2 regions of the Ruminococcus sp. 5_1_39BFAA genome follow, and region 2 is predicted to be linked to the other one. Evidence: riboswitches for the same ligand, from Rfam matches in the RefSeq annotation. Region 2 holds a riboswitch; the other holds the start of a gene.
What was found. A riboswitch is a leader RNA that binds a small molecule or an ion and turns the genes downstream of it on or off. The one in region 2 is predicted to bind tetrahydrofolate.
Positions count from the first base shown of each region.

Region 1: linked by a shared signal. The riboswitch ahead of folE (GTP cyclohydrolase I FolE) and the one ahead of ACESZH_RS04595 (folate family ECF transporter S component) in region 2 are both predicted to bind tetrahydrofolate.

Region 1 covers NZ_CAXSVO010000027.1:28,818-32,233, reverse strand. The annotation lists gene ACESZH_RS19330 (thioredoxin domain-containing protein) at 1-1,624, shown strand, start outside; THF riboswitch at 1,726-1,822, shown strand; gene folE (GTP cyclohydrolase I FolE) at 1,992-2,549, shown strand; gene ACESZH_RS19320 (HD domain-containing protein) at 2,574-3,083, shown strand; gene folP (dihydropteroate synthase) at 3,104-3,416, shown strand, end outside.
Region 2 covers NZ_CAXSVO010000002.1:404,589-408,004, forward strand. The annotation lists gene ACESZH_RS04580 (amidohydrolase family protein) at 1-124, shown strand, start outside; gene ACESZH_RS04585 (hypothetical protein) at 135-1,280, opposite strand; gene ACESZH_RS04590 (hypothetical protein) at 1,305-1,523, opposite strand; THF riboswitch at 1,729-1,841, shown strand; gene ACESZH_RS04595 (folate family ECF transporter S component) at 1,931-2,491, shown strand; gene ACESZH_RS04600 (GNAT family N-acetyltransferase) at 2,630-3,376, opposite strand.

The DNA.
Region 1 (3,416 bases), on a different contig from region 2:
GCCTATGAGTATTTTTCTCACAGCAGAGCAGAAGCCTTTTTATGCCGGAACGTATTTTCCACCCTCATCACGATACGGAGTCATGGGCTTCCGGGATCTGCTCATCGGGATCGCAGACGCATGGAAGCATAAAAAGGCGGAACTGCTGAGATCAGCAGACTATATTCTGGAACAGATTACGGTCCGGGAGCAGGAATCCGACAAAGCTATAGACAGAAATCTGCCGGGGCGTGCTGCAAAAATCTTTTCCGAAAGCTTTGATAAAGGATACGGCGGTTTTGGGCAAGCGCCGAAATTTCCCACGCCGCATAACCTGATTTTTCTCACCCTGTATTCGTCTCTGAATGAGGATGAAGCAGCTTTTGTGCAGGCAAAAAGAACACTGGAGAAGATGCGCAGAGGAGGAATTTTTGACCATATTGGATATGGATTTTCCAGGTATTCCACAGACAGGTATTTTCTTGTCCCGCATTTTGAGAAGATGCTTTATGACAATGCGCTTCTGATCATCGCCTACTGTGCAGCGTACAAGAAATCCGGCGACAGCCAGCTTCTTGATACAGCGGAGAAAACGGCGGAGTATATTTTCCGCGAAATGACAGACCCAGACGGAGCATTCTATTCTGCTCAGGATGCGGACAGCGAGGGAGAAGAGGGAAAGTTTTATGTCTGGAGCTATGAAGAGGTATGCAGGATTCTGGGAAATGAAAAGGGCGCACAGTTCTGTGAATACTTCGGTATGACAAAAGAGGGAAACTTTGAAGGAAAAAACATCCCCAATCTTTTAGATGGAAATGAGATTTCGGAGAAATTTGAAGCAGAGCGGAAGGTTTTATTTGAATACAGAAAGGAAAGGACAAAGCTCCATCTGGACGACAAAATCCTGACCTCCTGGAACGCACTGATGATTTGTGCAATGGCAGTTTTGTACCGGGCAACAGGCTGCGGGAAATATCTTTCCGCAGCAAAAAAAGCTGATGAATTTATCCGAAAGAATCTTTCAGACGGAGAGCAGCTTTATGTAAGCTGCCGTGAAAAAAGGCGTTCCGTCAAAGGCTTTTTGGATGAATACGCATATTACACGGCTGCCTGTCTCTGCCTGTATGGGGCAAGCCAGGAGCGTGGATATCTGGAACAGGCGGAAAAGATCTGCAGACAGGCAGAGCAGCAGTTTGGGGACAAGGATGGCGGCTATTTCCTTTATGGGAAACAGAACAGCAGTCTGATCACAAGGCCAAAGGAAACCTACGACGGCGCCCTTCCAAGCGGAAACTCGGTGATGGCATTCTGTCTGGTGAGACTTTCGCAGATTACGGAAAAGGAAGAATACAGGCTGGCAGCAGAAAAACAGCTTGCCTTTCTGTCCGCACAGGCAGCCGCCTACCCGGCCGGATACTGCATGTTTCTCATAGCAGAGCTTCTCTATTTTTATCCGCCCCAGAGGATCACAGCAGTGCTGGCAGAGGGAGACAGCGAAGAGAAGATAATTTCCCGTCTGCCCCTTGAAGCCGACATTCAGATCCTGAGAGCGCCTGCGGAGGAATATGGTCTGTTAAATGATAAAACAACATACTATGTGTGCAAAGGAAACAGATGCCTTCCGCCTTCAAATGAGGAGCCGTAAAGGCTTCGGGGCTTTCACGTTCACGAAAAGCTGCGGTAAAAAAGCAGAAATATGTTGAACTGTGGGGACAATCGCAGTATAATAGCCCCAGATAAATAATATGCAAAATAGGATTCCATGCGTCAAGTGTTCAGTGGATGGGGAGTTGCCGCAGAAACGAAAAGCTCGTCTTACGATATGGGATCCGCACCCGTTGCAACACACAGATGACAGACATCTCGATTGTGAAGGGATACAGGGATTATTATTTATCCGGATGCTCATTCACATCGGGATGTTTTTTGTGTACATAAATTTTTACGCATTTCTCTGCAGCAATTCAGGGCCAAATGCCGCATCCCGAAATAATTTCAAGGAGGTATGGGGCATGATGGATCATGAAAAGATCAAACAGGGAGTCCGGCTGATGCTGGAAGGCATCGGCGAGGATATCCACAGGGAAGGGCTACTGGAGACACCGGACCGCATCGCGCGTATGTGCGAGCAGATCTACGGCGGTCTTTACCAGGATGCAGCCACCCATCTGAACAAACAATTCCAGGCAACCAACAACAATATGGTATTGGAAAAGGATATCACCTTTTATTCCGTATGCGAGCACCACCTGCTTCCGTTTTACGGCAAGGCACATGTGGCATACATTCCCGATGGAAAAGTTGCGGGCTTAAGCAAGCTTGCGCGTACTGTTGAGGTGTTTGCCAGAAGACCGCAGATCCAGGAAAACATGACTGCCCAGATTGCAGATGCACTGGAAAAATATCTGAATCCCAAGGGTGTCATGGTAATGATCGAGGCGGAGCATATGTGCATGACCATGCGAGGCGTTCAAAAACCGGGAAGCAAGACTGTTACAACCATTGTGCGGGGTGTGTTTGCAGACGATTATTCCCTGCAGCAGACCTTTTTGCAGATGGTAAACCGCTGACCGGGAAAATGTGAGGACGATTAGATGAAAAATACGGAAGCAAGAAGCATGGATCGTGTCCATCGCATACAGGCGCATCCGTTATTCCAGGAACTGTGGAAGAAGCTTCAGGACGCAGAAAAGGACCGTATATTCTGCCGCCATACCATGGAACATTTTCTGGATGTGGGGAGGCTTATGTATATTTACAGCCTGGAAAACGGCGCAGAGATCAGAAAGGATGTGATCTATGCAGCCGCCCTTCTTCATGATATTGGAAGGTATGAGCAGATCGCGGAGGGAACACCGCATGACATTGCCAGCGCCAGGATCGCAGAGGGGATCATGAAGGACTGCGGCTTTACACTGGAAGAGATACAGGCCATTCAAAATGCCATTTTGGGACATCGGAAAAAAGAGAGCCTCACCAGTGAGGACAGCCTGACCGCATATCTTTACCGTGCGGATAAGAAATCCAGAAACTGCTTTGCGTGCCCGGCGGAGCCTGCGTGTGACTGGTCGGTGGAAAAAAAGAACCTATGGATCGAATATTAGTGGAAAAACAGGAGAAAAGCATGAAAATCGGTGGAAAAGAATTTGATGTAAGCAAGAAAACATATATTATGGGAATCCTGAACGTCACACCGGATTCCTTTTCAGACGGAGGAAAATATAACAGGATGGATGCAGCCCTTTCCCATGCAGAGGAAATGATCCGGGACGGCGCAGATATTGTTGACATTGGCGGAGAATCCACCCGTCCGGGACATACTGTGATCACAGACGAGGAAGAGATTGCCCGTGTGGTACCTGTGATCGAGGCAGTTAAATCCCGTTTTGATATCCCCGTATCCATTGATACATACAAAGGAAAGGTTGCGGAGGCAG
Region 2 (3,416 bases):
TGGCGATGGAATTATGAATGAATATCAGGCCTTCCTGACAATCCTTGGAGCTACTCATGAGGTGAACGAGTGGCTGAAGGAAGGAGAAGTAAGGATACGTAAAAAATTCAGGAGAGAGCTGTAAAGCCCTCTCCTTACGCATCTTCGATCTTGATAGATGTATAGATATTTGAAGTTTTTGATCTCGATGGGTTGAATGTAATCCGAACCCAGGAGCCTGCAGCCAGCCCTGAGGTGGAATAATTCTGTGCGCCTTCCGTAAAGCAGGTCACAGAAGCACCATCGGAGGTCTGAAGCGTAATGGTATTTGCAGTAGAGCCGGAGATGGTTCCGGTTACGGTAAAAGCCATATTTCTCTCTGCCATGGTATCAGGGTCTTCTCCGGTCACACCGGTGACCGTGATTCCGGCAAAGGTGTTATCCTTAAGCTCTCCGACATAAGAAATATTGACGTAAGAGCCGGGAGCAGCACCGCCTTTAAAGTGAACGGGAATCTGGGAAAGATCCACATCCACGGTCGTTTCTGAACCGGCGGGAAGTACAGTGAGCACATTGGCAGCAATATTCTGGATAACAGCGTGGAGCTGTTTTTCCTTGTCCTTTTCCTGCCGGGTATCCTGCGCCGGATCCGGAGTGGGCGTTGGTTCCGGGACGGTCAGCGGTTCAATATCAGAAATGCTCAGTACCTTCAGATGGCTTGCATTCAGTACAGTAGCAGTTTCATCTTCTGACTGAGCAAATGCTCCTTTAAAATGAATGTAGACCCAGATGCCTGGTTTGATACCATTCTGGTAGTATTGCAGCGTTCCGGTGATCGGATAAGTGGCAGTTTTCCCTTTTTTGGACTTAATGGTTATTGTGTTGGGAGTCAGGCTTTGGACTTCGCCATGAGCGGTGCGTTCCTCCAACTGGTTTTTGTTATGAAACTCATCCACTACCTTTAATGCTTTCACACTGCTGGTATCTGTATCAGAAAGCTGCCCCTCGTAGATCACACTGATTTCATCCCCGGTGATCATTCCGTCCTGGCATTCCAGAGTTGCCTGTGAAACATCAAATACATAGGTTTGCTCATCTCCCTGTACAGTAAGCTGGCTTCCGGTGAAGTCCAGAAGAGTTCCGGTAATCTCATCCATGTAAACCCGGTGCTTTGCTGTGGCAGTCTCCTGTTCGGCGGAATCCTCTTCATTGATATATTCTTTTATCATATCGCCTAAGGTGCAGCCTGTCATGGTAAAGGCGAGACAGGAGCAGATACATAAAGCAATAAGCTTTTTCATTTATATCCTCCGGTGTTTCCTGCCTTAATGTCTGGTCTTATTTTGCTCCTGGTCCGGTGCAGGAGGCTTGGCAGTGAAATCGAAAACTTCTCTGTAAGCGTCCCATTCTTTTCGGTCGTCCGGTGCCCGGTGCATCAGACCTGTACATTCTGTGCAGGCGTTCGTATCAAGGTAATTGTCATACTGAATGTTATAAGGATTTGAATCTGACACATTTTTGATATTTTTCTTTCCGGTATCCATAAGAATTCCTCCTTAATCGTTGATAAAGTCTCCGATTAGTATGTGGGAAAAATTCTGAACTATGCAGCGATACAGCATAACGGAATAATATCTTAAATTTCACCATAAAAAAGTTCCATAATTTGTGCAGATTAACTGGGTATATTATAGCAAAAACATATTGAAATTTCTACAAATTGTGTTATAATCGCCTTAAATAAATAATAGCGAAGTAGGAATTTATGCGTCAAGTGTTCATTGGCTGGGGAGTCGCCGTGAAACGAAAAGCTAGCAAGAGACAAAGAGGCTGCTTACGATATATTTTCCGCACCCGTTGCTACATGTGAGAACATCTCATAATGTGGAGGGATTATTATTATTTATGGTAACTACTCTATTTTTAAAAACATTATGGAGGTGTTTTTATTATGCAAAAAAACAAACAGCAGTGGAGCGTAAAAACGCTTGTATTTATGGCACTTCTCATTGCCATCCAGTTGGTGCTTTCCCGTGTTATGGTCATTGATCTGGGTGTGTACCGCATCACCTTTGGTACAGTGGCAACCATTTTGGCAGGACTCTGGCTTGGCCCTGTAGCCGGCGGTGTGTGCGGTATGACTGCGGACATCATCGGATGCTTCATGAAGGGCTATGCCATCAACCCGCTGATCACGCTGGCTGCTATCACCTGGGGTGTGGTTCCGGGAGTGGCAAAGAAGCTTATGGCAGAGAAGACGAGAAAGGTAAAAACTGCGATCATCTGTGCAGCCATTGTGATCTCCGCCGTACTGGGAACTCTTGTATTCACTACAGCAGGCTTGGTTATGATCGGCGCTAATTTCTATGGCATTATGCCGGGACGTCTGGTGCAGTTTGCCATTATGACACCAATCTACTGCGTGCTCACCAGTCTGTTATATTTCAGTCCTCTGACCAGTCTTGTGGTAGGCAATGTAACCTCCGTAGGTCTGGAGAAAAAGGCGGTATAAACAGTTTTACATAATAAAAATCTGAATAATATTACAATTGAATATTGATTCGATTCCCCAAAAAATAGAGAGCGCAGCGTTTGCTGCGCTCTTTTCGTACCAAAAGAAAAGACTCTATTTGTTCCAACCACATCTGACTTACGGCTGAACACGGAACCAGTAAGTATAAGCATATTGATAACCCAATGAGACATAAAGTGCCTGGGCTGGGGTGTTGCCTTTGACTACCTGGAGATAGGATTTGGAAGCGCCCTTACGCCTTCCTTCCTTCAGAAGCCCGGTGCAGATCTGGCGGGCATAGCCCATATGCCGGAAATCCTCGCGGACATGGATGGCGTAGATGCCGATGTAATCACGGTCCAGGATTCCCAGTCCGGTGGCCACGATTTTTCCATTGTCCCAAATGGAGGCGCAGATGGTATCCTTTACAATGGCACGATACATGGATGGAACTACAGCGCGGTGAACTGGATTGACAGTTCCCTTCAGGTCAAAAAGGCTTTCAATCCACACATCAGGAATGTCATCTGTAAAATTTACTTTGGGATAAGGATGATCCAGAACACCGTCCTCCAGATTCATAGTCATAACCTGGGTAGTATGCTGAATCCCGTAACCGCGGTTTTCCAGCACATAATCAAAATCCGGGGAAACCAGCGGACTGATCTTAAAAATAGCAGGGCTTCCCAGACGGCGGTATTCATTTTCACAGTAGGATACCTTTTCCCGCCAGGACAATGTGGAAGTGCCGAACTGTTCCACGCTGTTGGTGCGGTGTGTATAAAAATACGAAAAACGGAGAATCCACCCGTCATAAAGCTCCATCTTGTGAGAAGGCCATGCGTTCAGGGACATGTCTTCAATTTCTTTGATCATTTTATTCATGGGAAACCACTCTTTCTAATCTTGTCAGGATTGCATTATT